One region of the Mesorhizobium sp. M8A.F.Ca.ET.208.01.1.1 genome, then DNA from elsewhere that is predicted to be linked to it. Evidence: riboswitches for the same ligand, from Rfam matches in the RefSeq annotation. Region 1 holds a riboswitch; each other region holds the start of a gene.
The links. Region 1 has a riboswitch for cobalamin ahead of EN851_RS24030 (aromatic ring-hydroxylating dioxygenase subunit alpha). Riboswitches for the same ligand answer to the same signal wherever they lie in the genome.
Positions count from the first base shown of each region.

Region 2: another riboswitch for cobalamin. It lies ahead of EN851_RS01585 (DUF1636 family protein); the one in region 1 lies ahead of EN851_RS24030 (aromatic ring-hydroxylating dioxygenase subunit alpha).
Region 3: another riboswitch for cobalamin. It lies ahead of EN851_RS08770 (DUF1636 family protein); the one in region 1 lies ahead of EN851_RS24030 (aromatic ring-hydroxylating dioxygenase subunit alpha).
Region 4: another riboswitch for cobalamin. It lies ahead of bluB (5,6-dimethylbenzimidazole synthase); the one in region 1 lies ahead of EN851_RS24030 (aromatic ring-hydroxylating dioxygenase subunit alpha).

Region 1 covers NZ_SRUT01000006.1:13,068-18,016, reverse strand. Annotated here, with positions in the region: gene EN851_RS24040 (PqqD family protein) at 1-423, opposite strand, end outside; gene EN851_RS24035 (hybrid-cluster NAD(P)-dependent oxidoreductase) at 564-1,664, opposite strand; gene EN851_RS24030 (aromatic ring-hydroxylating dioxygenase subunit alpha) at 1,742-2,989, opposite strand; cobalamin riboswitch at 3,104-3,306, opposite strand; gene EN851_RS24025 (DUF680 domain-containing protein) at 3,800-4,000, shown strand; gene EN851_RS24020 (DUF680 domain-containing protein) at 4,074-4,280, shown strand; gene EN851_RS24015 (DUF680 domain-containing protein) at 4,345-4,593, shown strand; gene ugpC (sn-glycerol-3-phosphate ABC transporter ATP-binding protein UgpC) at 4,673-4,949, opposite strand, start outside.
Region 2 covers NZ_SRUT01000001.1:324,356-329,304, forward strand. Annotated here, with positions in the region: gene cobW (cobalamin biosynthesis protein CobW) at 1-851, opposite strand, end outside; gene EN851_RS01585 (DUF1636 family protein) at 848-1,282, opposite strand; cobalamin riboswitch at 1,320-1,526, opposite strand; gene EN851_RS01590 (winged helix-turn-helix domain-containing protein) at 1,556-2,755, opposite strand; gene EN851_RS01595 (NADH-quinone oxidoreductase subunit A) at 3,088-3,453, shown strand; gene EN851_RS01600 (NADH-quinone oxidoreductase subunit B) at 3,444-4,025, shown strand; gene EN851_RS01605 (NADH-quinone oxidoreductase subunit C) at 4,030-4,635, shown strand; gene EN851_RS01610 (NADH-quinone oxidoreductase subunit D) at 4,645-4,949, shown strand, end outside.
Region 3 covers NZ_SRUT01000001.1:1,707,172-1,712,120, forward strand. Annotated here, with positions in the region: gene EN851_RS08760 (ABC transporter substrate-binding protein) at 1-548, opposite strand, end outside; gene EN851_RS08765 (ABC transporter ATP-binding protein) at 595-1,383, opposite strand; gene EN851_RS08770 (DUF1636 family protein) at 1,380-1,793, opposite strand; cobalamin riboswitch at 1,883-2,092, opposite strand; gene EN851_RS08775 (AraC family transcriptional regulator) at 2,301-3,134, shown strand; gene EN851_RS08780 (helix-turn-helix domain-containing GNAT family N-acetyltransferase) at 3,143-4,078, opposite strand; gene EN851_RS08785 (DSD1 family PLP-dependent enzyme) at 4,249-4,949, opposite strand, start outside.
Region 4 covers NZ_SRUT01000003.1:504,310-509,258, forward strand. Annotated here, with positions in the region: gene EN851_RS19135 (TetR/AcrR family transcriptional regulator) at 23-631, shown strand; gene EN851_RS19140 (hypothetical protein) at 719-1,702, shown strand; partial or broken gene bluB (5,6-dimethylbenzimidazole synthase) at 1,870-2,448, opposite strand; cobalamin riboswitch at 2,548-2,730, opposite strand; gene EN851_RS19150 (histone deacetylase family protein) at 2,905-3,831, shown strand; gene EN851_RS19155 (exodeoxyribonuclease VII small subunit) at 3,835-4,086, shown strand; gene EN851_RS19160 (DUF2277 domain-containing protein) at 4,179-4,445, shown strand; gene EN851_RS19165 (pirin family protein) at 4,486-4,949, shown strand, end outside.

The DNA of each region.
Region 1 (4,949 bases):
CTGCTTGACCGCCGGCCAGCCAAGGGGTTCCTCGACCTCATGGATGGGATCAACGACGATCAGGTCCGCGAGGTCGTCGTGGATGCTGACATTGAGCGGCTCGCTGGTGGCGGCAAGCTCGGCTTGCAATTCGCCCGGCAGTGGCTGCGCCGCCGCTTCCGAACGCACCAGCAAACCCAGTTCGAGCAGCTGCGATATGAAGTGTTCGAGTTCGGCCTGGCTTATTGTCGAGCCGCCCGCGGCCAGCCCGATCAGAGCCTGGGCGTCCGCTCCGGACGAAAGCACCTGCCACGCCTTGCTGCCGGAATCGGAGAAGCCGAAATATTTGCCATTGGCAAGGTTGAGCACCACGGCCTCGCCATCGAAGGATTCGAAAACGATATCCCGGCTCGCAACCGCATAGGCATGGGATTCATGCTTCATTGTTGCCCCGCTTTACATCCCTGCCCGCCAGCAGGACCGCTTCCACCGACAACGCCTGTAGACTTTCGGTCGTTCCTTGGCAAGGTAACCTTTGCCGGCAAGGCGCCGACATTTCCGGGATCAGTCGAAGGACGGGCGGATCAAGCCTCGATTTCCAGCGCCGACAATGGCTTGGAACAACAGGCCAGGATGAAGCCGTCGTCGATCTCATGATCGAGGATGCCGCCATTGTGGCTCATCTCGACGCTGCCGGAGACTTTCTTCACCTTGCAAGTTCCGCACAGGCCGAATTCGCAGGCCGCCGGTATCCGCACGCCCGAGGCGCGCGCGGTCTGCAGCACGGTCTGGCCGGCGACGCAGTCGGCGTCGACATCCGAAAGCGCGAAGCGGATCGGCGTCGCGGCTTCGACGGAAATTGCCGCGCCGTCTTCAGCCGGCGCGGCAAACGGTGCCGGGACTTCGTCCACGGTCGGCGCGGCAAAGCTTTCCTGATGGTACTTTGCCATGTCGAAGCCGGCGGCTTCGAGCATGCCGCGCACGGCGCGCATGAAGGGATCGGGCCCACAGCAGAAGATTTCGCGTTCGCGGAAATCGGGTGCCAGGAGCGGCAGCCGGATGGCGTCGATGCGGCCCATATGGCCGTACCAGCCCTCGCGGCTCGACCGCTCCTCGATCATGAAGCCGAGCGACAGGCCAGGCATATGGCCGCCGAGCAGTTCGAGTTCCTTGCGGAAGATGATTTCTTCCGGGCGCCGCGCGCAGTTGACGAAACCGACATCGGTCCATGGCGCACAGTCGTTCAGCCAGCGCAGCATCGACATCATCGGCGTCACGCCGGAGCCGGCCGAGACGAACAGATATTTCGCCGCCGGATGGCTGTGCAGTGAAAAGTCGCCGCCCGGTCCATAGGCCTTGACGTGCGAGCCGGGCGCCAGGTGATCGAACATCCAGCGTGTGCCGATGCTGCCCGCCTGCGCCTTCACCGTCACCGCGATCGAGAACGGCCGCGACGGCGACGACGACAGCGTGTAGGTGCGCATCAGCGGCCCATCCGGCGTCGGCAGTTCCAGCGTCACGAACTGGCCCGGCTTGTAGCGGAACCAGGTCTGGTTGTCGGACCGGAAGGTGAAGGTCTTGACGTCGGGCGCCTCGTCGCTGACACCGGTCACTTCCAGCACCTGCAGCCTGTCGTTCCAGGGCGCCATCTGGTCGAGATGGCGATAGAGGCCAAGGTCGGTCATCGCATTCATCCCTGCATACCTTTCATTTTGCGGATGTCGTGATCCCAAAACCGCTGCACACTTTTGGGTGACATGCGCTAGGCGACGCTGCGCAGCGCCGGCCGCCCGCCTTCGGCCAGGCGCGGACCGATGAAGCGGGCATACCAGTCGACGAACTGGATGACGCCGCCTTCATGCAGCTCCGAATACGGGCCGGGTTCATAGGCCGGCGACAGGATACCGAAAGCGTTCTCCTCGACGATGCGGCGATCCTGGTCGTTGGTCTCGGTCCAGACATGGGTGAGTTCGGCGAGATCGTAGTCGACACCCTCGACGGCGTCCTTGTGCACCAACCACTTCGTCGTCACCGCCGTTTCGGTGGCGCTGACCGGCAGCACGCGGAAGGTGACGGCATGATCCACGAGGATGTGGTTCCAGGTCGTCGGGTAGTGATAGTGCATCAGCGTGCCGATGCGGTCGGCCGAAACGCTGTCGGACAGGTCCTTCCTCACCGCCCGCTTGCCGGTCATCGTGTAGCTCTGGGCGTCGCGCAGCAGCGGCGCGCGGGTGGCGCGGTATTGCCCGGCCGGGTCGATGCGGAATTTGCTGGGCAGGCCAACAGCTTCGCACTTCGCCCAGTGCGCCAGCATCTCCGGATCGCTGTCGGCGCCTTGCACGCCGGTCACGGTCGGTGCTTCCGGGAAGGTCTTGCACAGTTCGGGATGATTGCCCGCGCAATGATAGCATTCGCGGTTGTTTTCCCAGACCAGCTTCCAATTGCCCTTCTCGATGATCGTGCTCTCGAAGGCGATCTTGGCCTCGCTCAGCCGGTGCGGCTTGAGATAGGGCTCGATCATCGCCCGCATCGGCGCGAAGTCGGCCGGCTCCTTGGCCAGGCAGATGAAGACATAGCCGGCGACGCTTTCGCAGGCGACCGGCTTCAGCCCGAACTGGCTCTTGTCGAACCCCTCGGCCATCTGGCGGGCGAACAGCAGGCGCCCGTCCAGCTCATAGGTCCACTGGTGATAGGGACAGACCAGTTTGGCGGCCATGCCCTTGTCGCTGTTGCAGACGCGGCTGCCGCGATGGCGGCAGGAATTGTGGAAGGCGTTGATCTTGCCCTGCTGATCGCGCACCAGCACGATAGGATAGTCGCCGACCTGCACGGTGATGAAGCTGCCCGGCTTGGGCAATTCGCAATCATGGCCGATGAACAGCCAGTCGCGATACCAGATCAGCTCCATGTCGAGCTTGAAGTAGTCCGGGTCGGTGTAAAAAGGCTGTTCCAGCGAAAAGCCTTGTCTGCGGCTGTTCAAGAGCCTCAGCATGTCGTTGCGCGCGTCCATGTCCTGTCCTCATTTTCAAGGACTGAACTGGTGGTGATTGAGGAAGGACTGGACGCAGATCGGCGCAAAGCCGGACAAACACCATCCGCCTCTTGACCGCCCACCGCGATCAGTCGAGTTCTAGCCATCTCGGGCTGGTTTCCGGGCTCTGGAGTCGTCCTTACGGACCATCGCGACACCTTCCCAGGCTTACGCCCAGTGGTCTCCCGTTGCGACTTGAACTCCACCACCGTTGCGGGGGCAGCGCCGGAATCTGACCGGCTTCCCAATTCTCCGCTCCGTCGTCACGCAGCGGCACCTGAGATGCCTGATCTAATCACGGCAGGGTTTGCGACATCGGCATGAAAGCGACATCGCATCCATGCGGCGCGACACGCATGCTGGAACGTCGTGACAGGGGTCGCATCATCAAATTGCCTTCTGTCGCCAGGCGCGCCGGCACCGTTTTTCGACCCCTTTGCCGGGGGCGAAAAGGTTAACAGTTTCGAAAAGTGACTATTAGCAGATTCTAAAATCGAACCGAACGGTTCGTTTCTGTTGACGGTGCGTGCAGGACGGTGTGAACGCCGAGCCTCCGATACAGTTGGTGATCGGGGTGCCATTTTTAGCTAACTGATTGATATAACGACAGAAAATAACAGATGTGGAAATCACTGGCACAATTTCAAGTGGTAGGGTCATGGTCCACGCTGAACAACTTCGTGATTGGAAACAGCAGAGGTGCTCTCCCACATCGGGGCGGTCCGAACGACGCGATTTTAATCCCAAGACACGCCGCTAGACGGACGGAAAAATACTGGAGTACCCAAAATGAAAAAGATTGTTCTCACTGCCGCCGCCCTTCTGGCCATTTCCGGCAGCGCCTTCGCTGGTAGCGACCATTACGGTTCGAACGCCGCCACCCCCGCTGCCACTGTCGACAGCTCGTACACCGCTTCGACCAGCAAGTCGGAGCCGGCTGCTCAGACGCCTGCCCAGGGCGCCGACCACAATCTCTTCGGCAACAACTAACAGCCGATCCCCGGCTTGCGGCGGGGCGACCCTGCCGCGCGGGGTGGATGCCACAAATTCAGGAGTACCTAAAATGAACAAGATCCTCATTGCCGCCGCCGCCGTCCTGGCCCTCTCCGGCAGCGCCTTTGCCGGCAGCGACAACTACGGTTCGAGCGGTGCCAACCAGGCGGCTGTCACGTCGACCGACAACGCGAACACCGCATCGATCGGCAAGTCGGCTCCGGCCACCGAGGCGCCTGCCCGGCCGGGTAGCGATCGCAACCTCTTCGGCCGTTGACGCCTGTTGCGAGTGGCGGGCTCGCTCGCCACTCGTGGAATTCAAGACGTTAGGAGTATTGGAAATGAACAAGATCCTCATTGCTGCCGCCGCCGTTCTGGCCCTCTCCGGCAGCACTTTCGCCGGCAGTGACAACTATGGCTCCAATGGCGCCAATCAGCCCACTGCATCGTCGACCGTCAATGTCGATACGTCGCATACGGGTTCGGTCCGCAACAGCGACTCACCCATCTACAAGCTGCTCAACTCGTCCGGCGACGTGCAGAAGTCCGCCCCTCACGGCGCAGACCGCAATCTCTTCGGCAACAACTAACCAGCCGTCGTGATGTATAAAAAGAGAGCGGCGGGCCAGCCCGCTGCTCTCTTTTTGCGTTGTCGAGACATGGCTGGCCTCAGGCGGCTTTTGCTTCCGCTTCGTGCAGCGCGAACGACCGTCCATCCGCATCGAAGATATGAAGGTCGCCGGCATTGGCGGTCAACTGTAGCGTCGAGCCGCGCTTGATCTCGACATTGCCCGGCAGCTTGGTCACCAGCGGCAGGTCGGCACGGCCGATGTCGATATAGACCAACTGAACCTCGCCGAGTTGCTCGACATAATCGACCGTCCCCTCGAACAGATAGTCCGCACCACTGGCGATCGCGAGATCTTCCGGCCGCACGCCGAAGCTG
Region 2 (4,949 bases), on a different contig from region 1:
TCGGCGGCCTCTGCGACACGTTTTGCCAGATCGTCGGGATTGGCGATCGAGGGAATGTCGACGATGAATGTGTCGAAGTCGTCATGCTCGTGGTCGAATGCGCCGTCGTGATGGGACTTGCGGTTCTCGATGTCGTCCTCGACGGCAAGACCAAGCCCGAGCAGCACCGAGGGATCGACCTTGCCATGCGACGTCGGCACGATCTTCACCGCGCGGGCGGAGTGTTCGTTGACGATGGCGTTGGCGCGGGCCGAGCCCTCGGCGTCCATCAGGTCGCTCTTCGACAGGATGATCAGGTCGGCGCAGGCGATCTGGTCCTCGAACACCTCTTCGACCGGATCGTCATGGTCGAGGCTTTCATCCCCGGCGCGTTGCGCCTGCAGGGCTTCCATGTCGTTGGCGACGCGGCCTTCCGCAAGTGCGGGACCGTCGACCACGGCGATGACGCCATCGACGGTGACGCGGCTTTTCACCGTCGGCCACTGGAACGCCTGGACCAAAGGTTTGGGGAGGGCGAGACCGGAGGTTTCGATCAGGATGTGGTCGACCTTCGGCGTCAGCGACAGGATCTGGTCGAGCGCTGGCACGAAATCGTCGGCGACGGTGCAGCAGATGCAGCCATTGGCCAGTTCGACGATGTTTTCCTCGGGGCAGGTGTCGATACCGCAGCCCTTGAGGATTTCGCCGTCGATGCCGATATCGCCGAATTCGTTGACGATGATGGCAATCCGCTTGCCGCCGGCATTTTCCAGGAGATGGCGGACCAGCGTCGTCTTGCCGGCGCCGAGGAAGCCGGTAACGACGGTGCAGGGAACGCGGGAGAGATTGCCGGCCGAATTTGGAGCGGTCATATCAAGTCCTTCAGCATGTCGAGAGGAGGGATGCGGGCAACGAGGCCGCGCTTGAGGCTATCGGGCCGGCCGCGCCAGGGAATGAGGCCGTCGGTCGAGGTGGCGAAGAGTTTCGCGCCGGCGACGAGATCGGCGCCGCTGGTTGTGGTCAGGTCGCCGAACACATAGCTCCAGCATCCGTCGCGCAGGATCGCGGCGCTCAGCCTGCGCTTGCAATTGCCGAGGCATTCGACCGTGCGGATGCGAATTTGCTCGCCCGAGGCGGCTTGGCGGGTATCTTCAGCCAGAAGTTCGCCGGCCCGGGGATGGGCGTCGGAACCGGTCTCGTCGCGACAGGAGGCGCAGACGATGACAGTGATGCCGGCCAGGGAATCATCCCCGCCGGACGAAATGTCCGTTGTTTCAGCCGAGAAACTGCTGTCGCGATCCAAATCAGGCTCCTTGCCCGGAAAACCCGCCGGGCGATCGGATTCTTGCATTCCAGACGGCAGGTCTCCTGGCTCGCGGGTCATCGCCTTGGGTAGCCGCCTTCCCGGGACAATCCCAGTGGCTTTCGGCCTTGGCTCTTCGCTTACAGTTGCGGGGACAGCCGCGGATTTGGGCTTTTCGGCCCGCACCGCATTCCCTCTTGGCTCCTCCCTTTGCCGAGAGGAGACCGTCTGGATCGGATTTAGGCTCTTGCGGGCAGCGGTGTCAACGCGAGCTTACGACACCGCGATGTCGGACAGCGCCGGGCCGAGGTCGCCGGCAGGCGTCACTTCGATGCGTTCAAGCCCAAGCCAGCCCTGCATCTGCTTCAATTCCTCGAAAAGTTCAGCGGCGGTTTCAGGCGGCGCGCCGGGCTCGGCATAGGCGGCATGGACGCGCAGGACACTGGCCGGCCGGTCGGCTTTGAGGTCGACGCGCGCCACGATCCTGTCGCCAAGCAGGAAGGGCAGGACATAGTAGCCGTATTGGCGCTTCTCGGCCGGGGTGTAGATTTCGATGCGATAGTGAAAATCGAACAGCCGCTCCGAGCGCGAGCGCTCGAAGACGACGGGATCGAACGGCGCCAGCAGGGCGCGGGCCTCGATCTTGCGTGGCAAACGCGCATCCCTATGAAGGTAAGCTGGCTTGTCCCACCCCTCGACACGGACCGGCAACAACTCGCCGAGTTCGACCAGTTCCTCGAGCCGGCCTTTCATGTCGGCGGGGGAGAGCCGGAAATAGTCGCGCAGGTCGCCTGATGTGGCGATGCCGTGGGCGCGGGCGGAAATGCGCAGCAATTCGCGATGTGCATCCTCGGCCGCCGGTACCGGCAGGTCGAGGATCGCTTGCGGCAGCACCCGCTCGGGCAGGTCATAGAAGCGCTCGAAACCGCGCCGGTGCGCCGTGGTGATGCGGCCGGCCCAGAACAGCCATTCGAAGGCGTGCTTGGCGTGGCTCCAACCCCACCAGCCGCCGGAGCCTTTCTGGCCTTCCAGCGCCGAAGCGGCGATCGGGCCACGATCGACGACCTGGCGGTAGATCTCTTCTATATAGGCAGCGTGCTCACGGCCCCATTTGGCCAGCCCCAGATACATTTCATCGCCTTGCTCGGCGCGCTGCATGCGCCAGCGCATCAGCGGGTACGTCTCGACCGGCAGGAATGAGGCCTCGTGTGCCCAATATTCGAACACCGTGCGCTTGCGCGTCACGGCGGCGTTGTCGAGCAAGGCGACGGGATAGGGACCCAGACGCGAATAGAGCGGCATATAGTGGGCACGCACCACCGCACTGACGGAATCGATCTGCAGCAGGCCGGTGCGGGACAGGACGCGGGCGAAATGGCGGCGGTCGGGTGTGCCGGCGGGGCGGGGATCGAGAAACCCCTGGGCTGCGAGCGCGATGCGCCGGGCGGCGGCAAGCGAGATCTTTTCCTTCATGCAGGCGTCACTCTGAGGTGCTTTGACAAAGGTGTGATGGGTGATTCCAGCCCATGCTAGCAGGGTTTTGGCGGCAACCCTGTCAGGAGAGAAAAGTGGAGTAAAAAGAGAAGGAAATCAAACAGGAGCCTATGAGACCAGTTTCTCCCGGAATGCCGTCCAGCTCGTTGTTTTGAACAAGGTTTGACTTGCTTCGCTGGAAGTGCTGCGCTAACCCTCGCCGCGTTGCAGCATAGGCTCCTTAAAACGGTTCAGCGGTTAAACTGTCACGCTTCCGCATTAAGGTCCGCTGCTGTAATCAACGTGGATTGGCGCCAACGGAAAGCCGCTGCATGAACGCACTCCTCAGTTCGTACCTGCCCATCGTCCTGTTCATCGGCGTGGCGCTGGTGGTCGGCCTGGCGCTGCTGGTCGCGCCGTTCCTGGTGGCGTACCGCAACCCCGATCCCGAAAAGCTTTCCGCCTACGAGTGCGGTTTCAACTCGTTCGACGACGCCCGCATGAAGTTCGACATTCGTTTCTACCTGGTGTCGATCCTGTTCATCATCTTCGACCTCGAAGTGGCCTTCCTGTTTCCCTGGGCGGTGTCCTTCTCGAAGATCGGCATGCTCGGCTTCTGGTCGATGATGGTGTTTTTGGCAGTGCTGACCATCGGCTTTGCCTATGAATGGAAAAAAGGAGCGCTGGAATGGGATTGAACGACAGTTCAGGTACCCTCGTCGCGCCAAAGCCCAAGGGCATCATCGATCCCAACACCGGCAGGCCGGTGGGGGAGGACGATCCCTTCTTCCTCGAAATCAACAATGAGCTTGCCGACAAGGGTTTTCTGGTCACCTCGACCGAGGCGCTGATCACCTGGGCGCGCAGCGGCTCGTTGATGTTCATGACCTTCGGCCTGGCGTGCTGCGCTGTCGAGATGATCCACACCTCGATGCCGCGCTACGATTCGGAGCGCTTCGGTGTCGCGCCGCGCGCGTCTCCGCGCCAGTCCGACATCATGATCGTGGCCGGCACGCTGACCAACAAGATGGCGCCCGCGCTGCGCAAGGTCTACGACCAGATGCCGGAGCCGCGCTACGTCATCTCGATGGGCTCCTGCGCCAATGGCGGCGGCTATTACCACTATTCCTATTCGGTGGTGCGCGGCTGCGACCGGGTCGTGCCGGTCGACATCTATGTGCCCGGCTGCCCGCCGAGCGCCGAAGCCCTGCTCTACGGCATTCTTCTCCTGCAGAAGAAGATCCGCCGCACCGGCACGATCGAACGGTAAATCCATGGCCGCATCCCTTAGCGAACTGTCGACCTATCTCGGCGAGAAGCTGCCTGGCCGCTTCAGCGACGCTGTGCTCGCTTATGGCGAGCTTACCGTTCACGTCGAGCCGCAAAACCTGATCGAGGTAATGACCTTCCTGCGCGACGATGCGCGCTGCCAGTTCATTTCGATCATCGATGTCTGCGGCGCCGACTATCCGTCGCGGGCCAAGCGCTTCGACGTCGTCTATCACCTGCTTTCGCCGAAGCAGAATGTCCGCATCCGCGTCAAGGTGCAGGCCGACGAGGAGACGATGGTGCCGTCGGTCACCGGCGTCTATCCCGGCGCCGACTGGTTCGAGCGGGAGACCTACGATCTCTATGGCGTGCTGTTCTCGGGCCATCCGGACCTGCGCCGCCTGCTGACCGATTACGGGTTCGAAGGCCATCCGCTGCGCAAGGACTTCCCGCTGACCGGTTTCGTCGAAGTGCGCTACGACGACGAAGCCAAGCGCGTCATCTACGAGCCGGTCGAGCTCAAGCAGGAATTCCGCAATTTTGATTTTCTTTCCCCTTGGGAAGGCACCGATTACGTGCTGCCCGGGGACGAAAAAGCCAAGACGAATTGAGGCGCCAGAATGGCTGAAACCTCCGTCCGCAATTTCAACATCAACTTTGGACCTCAACACCCTGCGGCGCATGGTGTATTGAGGTTGGTCCTTGAGCTCGACGGCGAAGTCGTCGATCGCGTCGATCCGCATATCGGCCTGCTGCATCGCGGCACGGAGAAGCTGATCGAGGCCAAGACCTATCTGCAGGCGGTGCCTTATCTCGACCGGCTCGACTATTGCGCGCCGATGAACCAGGAACATGCCTTCGCGCTTGCCGCCGAGCGCCTGCTCGGCATCGAGGTGCCGAGGCGCGGCCAACTGATCCGCGTGCT
Region 3 (4,949 bases), on a different contig from region 1:
ATCTCGGCGAGTTGCGCCTTCCAGCCGGCAACAAGCTGTTCCGCTTCTGCCTCCTTGCCGAAGATCTTGCCCAGCTTTTCGACGTCGCCATAGAGCAGGTCCATGGAGGCGACCGGGCGGCTCTTGTCGAGGTGGACGCAGCTTTCGGTCAGTACCAGCGTCTTGATGCCGTGCGGAGCGAGCGTGTCGGGCGTCACGTCGCCGCCGGGCTTCATGCCGTAGTACCAGCCGGCGAAGAAGAAGTCGGGCTCGACGGCGACGAGGTTCTCCAGGGTCGGATATTTCGGCGCCAGTTCGGGAATGGCACCCTGTTCGGCCTTGAATTCGGGGCCGACCTTGTACCATCCACTGATGCCCGTCAGGCCGACGATCGAAGGCTGCAGCTTCAGCGCGAAGGCCATCTCGGCCATGTTGAGATCATGGATGACGGCGCGCTTCGGCGGAGCGTCGAAGGTCAGCGGCTTGCCGCAGCTGTCGACGGTGACGGGGAAGGCGAAGGCCGTCGAGGCCAGCAGCGAGAGGGCGAGCGAGAAGGCAAGGCGTTTCACGGATTTGCTCCTTAGTTGAACTGTGTCGGACGATGAGGGGCGTTGATCAGGATGGCGGCGAGGCGCGGTTCGGAAGGTCGAACACCGTCAGTTCGCGATCCTCGGTGGGATGGCGCAGGCGAAACACGTCGACGCCGAAAATCTCGCGGATCAGCTGTTGCGTCAACGCCTCGTGCGGCGGCGCCAGCGCCTGCAGCCGGGCTTCGTTCATCACCGCGACCCTGGTGGCGAAGGGTGCCACCAGGGTCAGATCGTGCAGCACCGCGATAACGGTCATGCCGAAGCCGGCCACCAGTTCGAGCAGCTGCGCGCGGGCGCGCGGGTCGAGGTGGTTGGTCGGTTCGTCGAGAAAAAGGATCTTGGGCTCCTGCGCGATGGCACGCGCAAGCTGGGCGCGCTGGCGTTCGCCACCAGACAGCGAGCCGATGCTCCGGCCGAGCAACGACAACAGGCCGGTCCGGCGCAGCGCGTCCACCACAATGTCGCGTTCCTCGCTCCGGCCCCTCAGGCCGGCATGCGGGACGCGGCCAAGCTCGACATAGTCGATCACCGCCAAACGCGGATCCGGTTGGTCGCTCTGGCCCACGACGGCGATATGCCGGGCCCGCTCGGCGGGCGAAATCCTGTCCAGGCGCCGCCCGCCAAGCTTCACCTCTCCGAAGCTCGGCCTGAGCATGCCGGACAACATGCGCAGCAACGTGGTCTTGCCGGCGCCGTTGGGGCCAATGATGGCAAGGCGGTCGCCTGATGTCACCGACAGGCTGACCGCATGGACCAGATGCCGGCCATTCGCTATCGCGCCCAGGTCGCACGCATCGAGAAGCGGCGTTGTCATCGACTGCCTTCCGCCAGCTTGCCCGCCCCCGGAATGCGGGCAAGCGTCTTGCCGGCCAGGCGCGGCGGACGTTGTCCGGAATTGCACCAGCCGTCGGCAAGCGAAGCGTAGAGCCGGGCGAATCGCACGAGGTCGGCGGCGTCGGCCTGCGCGTCGATCGACCCGAAGAGATAGGCGGCCTTGCCTGGTGCCTGGAAAGCCACCGTCAGGGGACGCGCGCAACCCGCCATGCAAGCCACGCCCTCGACCGTGAAACCATGCGCCACGTCAGGCTGGGCCGAGAGGCGGGAGCGCAACTCGGCGCACAAACCTTCGCCCGACCTGACGCCGGTCGGCACGTCGCGGCAAAGGGTGCACACGATGATCTGGTGCATCGGGCTGGGCTGAATACGATCGATTGCGCCGTCCAACTTCACGTCACTTTCAAAACTGGCGACGGAAGGATGTTGGTCGACCGGCCGACAAGACCGATGTCCACGTCTCCTCCCGGCACACCCCGTCCGGTCAACTCAGTGATGGCAGGTCTCCTGGCTCACGGGTCTCTGCGCAATCCTGCCTTCCCAGCCTTGCCGGCCAGTGGCGTTCCGGATCTTGCTCGCCGCTTACAGTTGCGGGGGCAGCCGCGGCCTCGACCCAAAAACCGGGTCTCACCGCGTTCCCTTTTCACCCCTCGCCTTTCGGCTCGGGGACCATCACGAGTCGCAGCCTATGCCGCGAGCGAATTCGAGGCAAGGCGATACCTCGTTTTGTTATAACAGAACTCATACGAGAGCAAGCCTGCCGTCGGCATGGGCGCGGACGGACTTTGCGTCCACGCCTGTCAGCGTTGCCGTTTTCGATTTTGCGCCATGCGCAATTTCGATCAAACTGGCCGGGCAACGAGGCGCCAGAGTGAAGACGCCACATGCGAGGAGCACATGAACCCGACCGAGAAAGCGCTATGGTTTGTCGAAAGCCATCTGCCGGAGGCTGTTACGCTCGACGACGTCGCCCACAGCAGCGGCGTGTCGCGCTTTCATGTGACGCGCGCCTTCGGCGCCGCCACCGGCCGTTCCGTCATGGGTTACATGCGCTCGCGCCGGCTGACCGAGGCGGCGCGCAGGCTCGCCGGCGGCGCGCCCGACATACTGTGCGTCGCGCTCGACGCCGGCTACAACTCGCATGAGGCTTTCACCCGTGCCTTCCGCGACCAGTTCGGCACCACGCCGGAACTGGTGCGCGCGCAAGGTTCGACCAAGACACTCGATCTCGTGGAGCCTATCTTGATGGACCATACCCTGCTCACCAGCCTTGAACCACCGCGCTTCGAGACCAGCCGACCCTTCCTCATCGCCGGCTTCGGCGAGCGCTACAGCTGCGAATCGAGCGCCGGCATTCCGATGCAGTGGCAGCGTTTCAGCCCTTATATCGGCAACATCCCCGGCGAAGTCCCAGGCGTTTTCTACGGTGTCTGCCTCAATGGCGACGATGCCGGCAATTTCGACTATGTCGTCGGCGTCGAGGTGTCGGACTTCTCCGACCTGCCGAAGGAATTCTACCGGGTGCATGTGCCGGCGCGGAAATACGCCGTTTTCACGCATCGCGAGCACATCTCGACCATCCGGCGCACGATCAACACGATCTGGAACAGCTGGCTCCCGGCCTCCGGCCATGAAATCGCCGACGCGCCGGAATTCGAGCGCTATGGGCCCGAATTCGATGCCCGCACCGGTAATGGCGGGCTGGAGATCTGGGTGCCGGTCAAGGCATAGAGGCGCCGCTACAGCTCCAGATCCCAGTTCTGGCCAACCAGATCCTTGCCGAAGGAATGGTGAGGCTCTTCCTCGGTCAGCTTGAAACCGGCCGCCTGGTAGAGGTGCCGGGCCGCGGTCAGAATGTCGTTGGTCCACAAAGTCAGCGTCTTGTACCCCCTGGCGCGGGCAAAGCCGATGCATTCCTCGACCAGCCGTTTGCCGATGCCGAGGCCCCGCGCCGACGGTTCGACATAGAGCAGCCGCAGCTTGGCCACCTGATCCGACTTGCGCACGACGAAGACCGAGCCGACGACCTCGCCTTCCCGCTCGGCGATCCAGCCGCGCTCCCATTTCGGATCGAATTTCTTTACGAACTCGCCGAGGATCTCAGCGACCAGCGCCTCATAGGTTTCGTCCCAGCCATAGTCCTGCGCGTAGAGCATGCCCTGGCGGCGCGTGACCCAGCCGATGTCGCCAACCTCTAGCGGCCGCAGGATGTAAGGCACCTTGGGTTCGGGTCTGTCGCCGAGCAGGTCCTGAACGATGCGCATGGCCTTGACCAGCCGATCCTGGTCGACGGGCGCCAGTCGATCGAGCAGCGCTCGCACCTGGTCGTGCGAATCCTGGTTGAGCGGCGCGAAGGCTTCCCTGCCCGCCGGCGTCAGCGCGATCGAGGCGCGGCGCGCGTCCGCTTCGGTGGCTTCGCGCTCGACCAGACCGCGCTCTTCGAATTTTTTGAGCAAACGGCTGACATAGCCGGGGTCGAGGCCGAGATCGCGCACCAGGTCGCTGGCGACGAGCCCGTCGCGATGGGCAAGCTCATAGAGCACCCGCGCCTCGGTAAGCGAAAAGGTGCTTTTCAGCCAGCCTTCGTCGAGCACACCGATCTGGCGGGTGTAGAAGCGGTTGAAGGCGCGCACTGCGTCGATGCGTTCCTTGCCGGGGTGGTCGTGGATCGTCATGGCAGTCCTCCTGTCGTGGACAGGATCAATCATTTAGTTGACTTAGTCAATAAAGTCATTGCAACGAGGCGCTTCACAACTTCGTCATTCTAGGAGAAGGAGCGAAGAGGAGCGCAGCCCCTAGAATCACGACATCGCAAATGCAGGCGCCAATGGCGAACGCCGAAACGTCACCCCATCGGCAGCACCGGCCAGCGGTCGACGATCCTGCCACGGGAAAGCACCGCGATCGGTCCGAGCTGCTGCAGCACGGCTTCGCTCTGCGTCGGCCGCAGGAATGCATGGTCGCCGGGCCTGACAACGGCCTCGGCGGGCAGGCCCATGAATTGCTGGTTGGAGGACAGGCCAAGCAGGCCGTTCGTCGTCATGCCTTCGGGAAACACCGGTTCGGCCATCCATTTGCCGCCATAGAGATAGCAACCCTTGCGCGGAAACCGGCCGAGCGCCTGGAGCAGACGCGAAACCGCCGGCGGGCCGGGCAGCATCGGCTCGACCACTTTCAGGATCGGCGTCGCAATGAAGGCCGCCGGCTGAAAGCCATCGAGGCCCGGCGTGTCGAAATCGCCGGGCAGCACGAAGGCCGAGCCCATCGACACTTCATTGGCAGCGCCGCCATGATGAAGCAGCGCTGTCTTGCTGCCGCCAATGTTCAAGATATGGCGCTGGTCCATGCCGAGGCGCGCCACGAAAGCGGCGGCTCGTTCCGAGGCTTTCGCCAATGCCCTCGCCGGCCCGCCGAACAGGCCGGGTATATTCGGCGCATGCGCTTCATAGGCCATGACGCCTTCGCAGCGCAGCCGTTTGTGGGCCGGCAGCGCCTTCAACGCCTGCGAGAGGGCTTCCGGTTCGGCGAAGCCGCCGCGATGCAGTC
Region 4 (4,949 bases), on a different contig from region 1:
GTATGTGAATAGGTCCAGAACCATGCACAAACCCCGCAAGGAGATGATTGCCGAGACGCGAGCCAAGCTGATCACGGCGGCCCGCCAGGCTTTCGGCACCATTGGCTACGCCGAAGCGTCGATGGACGATTTCACCGCGTCGGCCGGGCTGACACGCGGTGCCCTCTATCATCATTTCGGCGACAAGAAGGGGCTGCTGCAGGCGGTTATCGCCGAGATCGACGCGGAAATGGCCGCCCGGGTGAATGAGGTCGCGTCGAGGGCGCCGACCCGCTGGCAGCATTTCGTCGACGAATGCACGACCTACATCGAAATGGCGCTGGAGCCGGAAATCCAGCGCATCATGTTCCGGGATGGCCCGGCCGTGCTGGGCGATCCGGCGCAATGGTCGAATGCCAATGCCTGCGTCGGTTCAATGACCGATCATCTGACGGCGCTGCAACAGGAGGGGATGGTGGTGCCGGGCGTCGATCCCGAAACGGCGGCGCGGTTGATCAACGGTGCGAGCAGTCAGGCCGCACAGCGGATCGCCAACTCGAACGATCCCGAAGCGACGTCGAGGAAGGTTGTGGCCGCGTTCAAGCAATTGCTCGAAGGCCTGCTCGAGAAACCGGAAGCACGGCCAAACTGAGCCGCCGTGGCGCTTCCGCCACCGCCCGCAATTGACAATAGCCGGTTTGGGCGCATCCTCCACAGCCACCTCTGGGGGATTCGGGGCATGTGGGATTTCGATATCGGCAGGTCGGTGTCCATCATGATGCGGACCTGGCCTTTCATTGTCTTTCGCATGATCGTCTATTTCGGCATCACACTGGCCTACATCATGGCCACCGGCACCGGTGCCTCGGTCGGCTATGGCGTCGGCCATATCTCCACCGATCCCGACGGACCGTTGTCCTTTGCCCTTTGGGGCGGCGTGGTCGGATTCGGCGTCGTCTCGATCGCTGTCTATTGGCTGCGCGAATACATCCTCTACGTCGTCAAGGCAGGCCATATCGCCGTCATGGTGCATCTGATCGACGGACATGACGTTCCCGACGGCCAGAACCAGATCGCCTACGCGAAAGAGGTTGTGACCGAGCGCTTTGCCGAGGCGAACATCCTTTTCGTCGTCGACCAGTTGGTCAAGGGCGCCATCCGCGCCATCACCGGCCTGCTGGGCGGCATCGCGGCCTTCCTGCCCATTCCGGGCCTGAGCGGCCTGGTCTCGTTCCTCAACACGGTGATCCGCCTGTCGCTGACCTATGTCGACGAGATCATTCTCGGTTACAATATCCGCATCAATTCGTCCTCGCCCTTCGAGACGGCGCGGCAAGGCGTGGTGCTCTACGCCCAGAACGGCAAGACCATGGTCAAGAACGCCGTCTGGCTGGCGGTCATCATGTGGGGCGTGTCTTTCGTGATTTTCCTGCTGATGCTGGCTCCGGCAGCCGCCATTCTTTATGTCATGCCCGGGCAACTCGCCGGCTGGGCTTTCGTGCTCGCCATCGTCTTTGCCTGGGCTTTCAAGGCGGCCTTCATCGAGCCATTCGCCATTGCCTGCCTGATGCAGGTCTATTTCAAGACCATCGAGGGCCAGGTGCCCGATGCCGCCTGGGACGCCAGGCTGGCCGAAGCCTCGTCGAAGTTCCGGGAACTCAAGGACAAGGCGCTCTCCACCTTCGGCGGCTCGCGCTGGGACATGGCCGGCGCGACGCGCTGATCGGCGGGGCTGGCGGGCGCACCTGCGACGGTGTCGAGGCGCGCCACCGCCGATTTGAGCGGTGCCTCACCCTGGCCGCAAAACGTCTCGCTCATGATCAGGTCGGGCAGCGGCAGGCGTCGGCCCCAGCCATGCGTTTCGAGGTCCGGTTTCGGCGCGAACTCCGAGACACGACCGACGCAGAGATAGGCGATCGGCGTCACGTGATCGGGGATAGACAGCAGGCTGTTCAGCGCTTGCGCCTCGATGATGCTGACCCAGCCGACGCCAATGCCTTCAGCGCGCGCGGCCAGCCAGAAATTCTGCACCGCGCAGACCGTGCTGTAGAGATCCATTTCCGGGTTGTGCCAGCGCCCCAGCGGCGAGCCTTTCGAGCGCTCGCGGTCGCAGGTGATACAGATGTTGAATGCGCTTTCGCAAATGCCTTCGAGCTTGAGGTTGCGGTAGAGCGCCTGCCGGTCTGCCTCGATTGCCGGCAGTTCTTGCTCGCGCGCGGCAAGGAACAGGTCGCGCACCTTCGCCCGTCGCGCGGCATCGCGGATGACGATGAAATTCCAGGGTTGCATGAAGCCGACCGATGGCGCGTGGTGGGCGGCAAGCAGCAGCCGCGCCAGCACTGCATCGTCGATCGCCTCCGATGTAAAATGGCTGCGGACATCGCGCCGCGTGAACATGGCGCGATAAACCGCGTCACGCGCTATCTGATCAAATCCATCGCCCATTGGAGCGGTCATGGCTTCCGGCATCGCTTGTCCCCTTGCGATTGCAGCAGTTCAAATTCTCAGAGCGAACTTTGCGCGTCCAAGAGGACCCACATCGCTCTGATGTCATCCGCCTGACCATGCGGATGACGATGCCTGCCAGGCCGGTCTTCTGGCTCGGGATCAACCCGCGTCCGGTGCCTTCCCGTCATCGACAGTGGCATTTACCGGCGCGGTCCCCCTTACAGCGTTGGGCACGCCACGGAATTCAACCGTGTTCCCGATTCTCCCGCCGGAGCATTTGCAGCCAAGTGAAATCATTTGGCGTCGCAGAATGCGGCTAAAACAAACAGACCGGCAGGCACCAGGCAGTGTCGGTCACCTTACGCCGAAGCCCCGGCGTCGCCAATCCCCGCAGCGACGCCAACGCAGGCGTGATTTTCCCCAGCGATCAAGCCGCCATGCATGGCCATTACGGCGCCGGGGCACTAGATAGGGGAGATGGCTACCCGTCTCTACACGCACCCCGTCTTTCTCGAACACATCACCCCGCCGGGTCACCCCGAGCGGCCCGACCGCCTGCGCGCCATCGAGCGCGTGCTCGACGACGAAGCTTTTGCCGCGCTCGACCGCGTCGAGGCACCGCAAGGCGACGAGGCGACGATCCTCTATGCGCATCCCGCCGATTTCGTCGCGCGTGTCCGCGCCGCCATCCCCCACGAAGGCATTGCCCACATCGACGCCGACACCACCGCCAGCCCGAAGAGCTGGCAGGCCGCGATCACGGCGATCGGCGCCGCCAACGCCGCCGTCGACGACGTCTTTGCGGGCCGCGCCGACAATGTCTTCGTCGCCGCCCGTCCGCCCGGCCACCATGCCGAAAAGACCACCGCAATGGGCTTCTGCTTCTTCAACACGGCGGCGATCGCTGCCCGCTACGCGCAGAAGAGGCACGGCGCCGAGCGTGTCGCCGTCGTCGACTGGGACGTGCATCACGGCAACGGCACGCAGGATATTTTCTGGGACGATCCGTCGGTGCTCTATTGCTCGACGCACCAGATGCCGTTGTACCCAGGCACCGGGGCGAAGAACGAGACCGGTGCCGGCAACATCGTCAACGCGCCGCTGGCGCCACAGACCGGCAGCGAGGTGTTTCGCGATGCCTTCCTGTCGCGCGTGCTGCCATCGCTCGACAATTTCGCCCCCGACCTGATCATCATTTCGGCCGGCTTCGACGCGCACCACCGCGACCCGCTGGCCGAGATCAATCTGACCGAGGACGATTTCGACTGGGCGACCGGCCAGTTGATGCAGCGCGCCGCACGCCACGGCGGCAACCGGCTCGTCAGCCTACTCGAGGGTGGCTACGATCTGCAGGGATTGGCATTTTCGGTCGCCGCCCATGTCGGGCGACTGATGAAAGGATGAATGATGAGCGGTGAGATCAATGAAGACGTCAAGGCGATGAGCTTCGAACAGGCACTCGACGCGCTGGAGAAGATCGTCGATGATCTCGAGCGTGGCGACGTGCCGCTCGACCAGTCGATCCGGATCTACGAGCGTGGCGAGGCGCTGAAGGCGCATTGCGACCGGTTGCTGAAGGCAGCCGAAGACAAGGTCGAGAAGATCAGGCTGTCGCGCGATGGCAAGCCGGTTGGAACCGAGCCGCTCGACGCGGACTAAGGCTCCGAGCAGCCTTACCGATTTTTGGACACGATCATGATTGAGGATACAGTTCGTCCCGATTGAAACGGACCAGAGGAGGTTTGGAAACGATGTGCAGAAACATCAAGACCCTGTTCAATTTTGATCCGCCGGCAACCAATGACGAAGTCCGCGACGCGGCACTCCAGTTTGTCCGCAAGCTGAGCGGAACGACGCGGCCGTCGAAACAGAACCAGCATGCGTTCGATCATGCGGTCGAAGCCATCGCGGCATCCGCACGCGAATTGCTTGATTCCCTCGAAACCCACCAGCATCCGCGCAATCGCGAAGAGGTGGCGGCCAAACTAAGAGCAAAGGCCGCGATCCGCTTTGCCTGATGCGGCCGAGGCAGCCACCGAGCGCTGACCAGGAGAGTTCATGAGCTTCTTCCCGGGGAAAGACCCTGAGGCCGGCGATGCCTTCGCCAGCGACCAGATCGAGCTGATGGTCATCCCGAACGCCAAGGATATTGGCGGCTTCGAAGTGCGCCGCGCCTTGCCGACCGCCAAGCGGCGCCTGGTCGGGCCGTTCATCTTTTTCGACCGCATGGGTCCCGCGATCCTGCGCGCCGGCCAGGCGCTCGATGTCCGTCCGCATCCGCATATCGGCCTGTCGACCGTGACCTATCTGTTCGACGGCAAGATCAGGCACCGCGATTCGCTCGGCACCGAAATGGTGATCGAGCCCGGCGACGTGAACCTGATGACCGCGGGCCGCGGCATCGTCCATTCCGAGCGCACGCCGCAGGAATTGCGCGGCGCGCCGATGTCCATCTCCGGCCTGCAGACTTGGCTGGCATTGCCCGACGGCAAGGAAGAGGTTGCGCCGGTGTTCGAGAACAC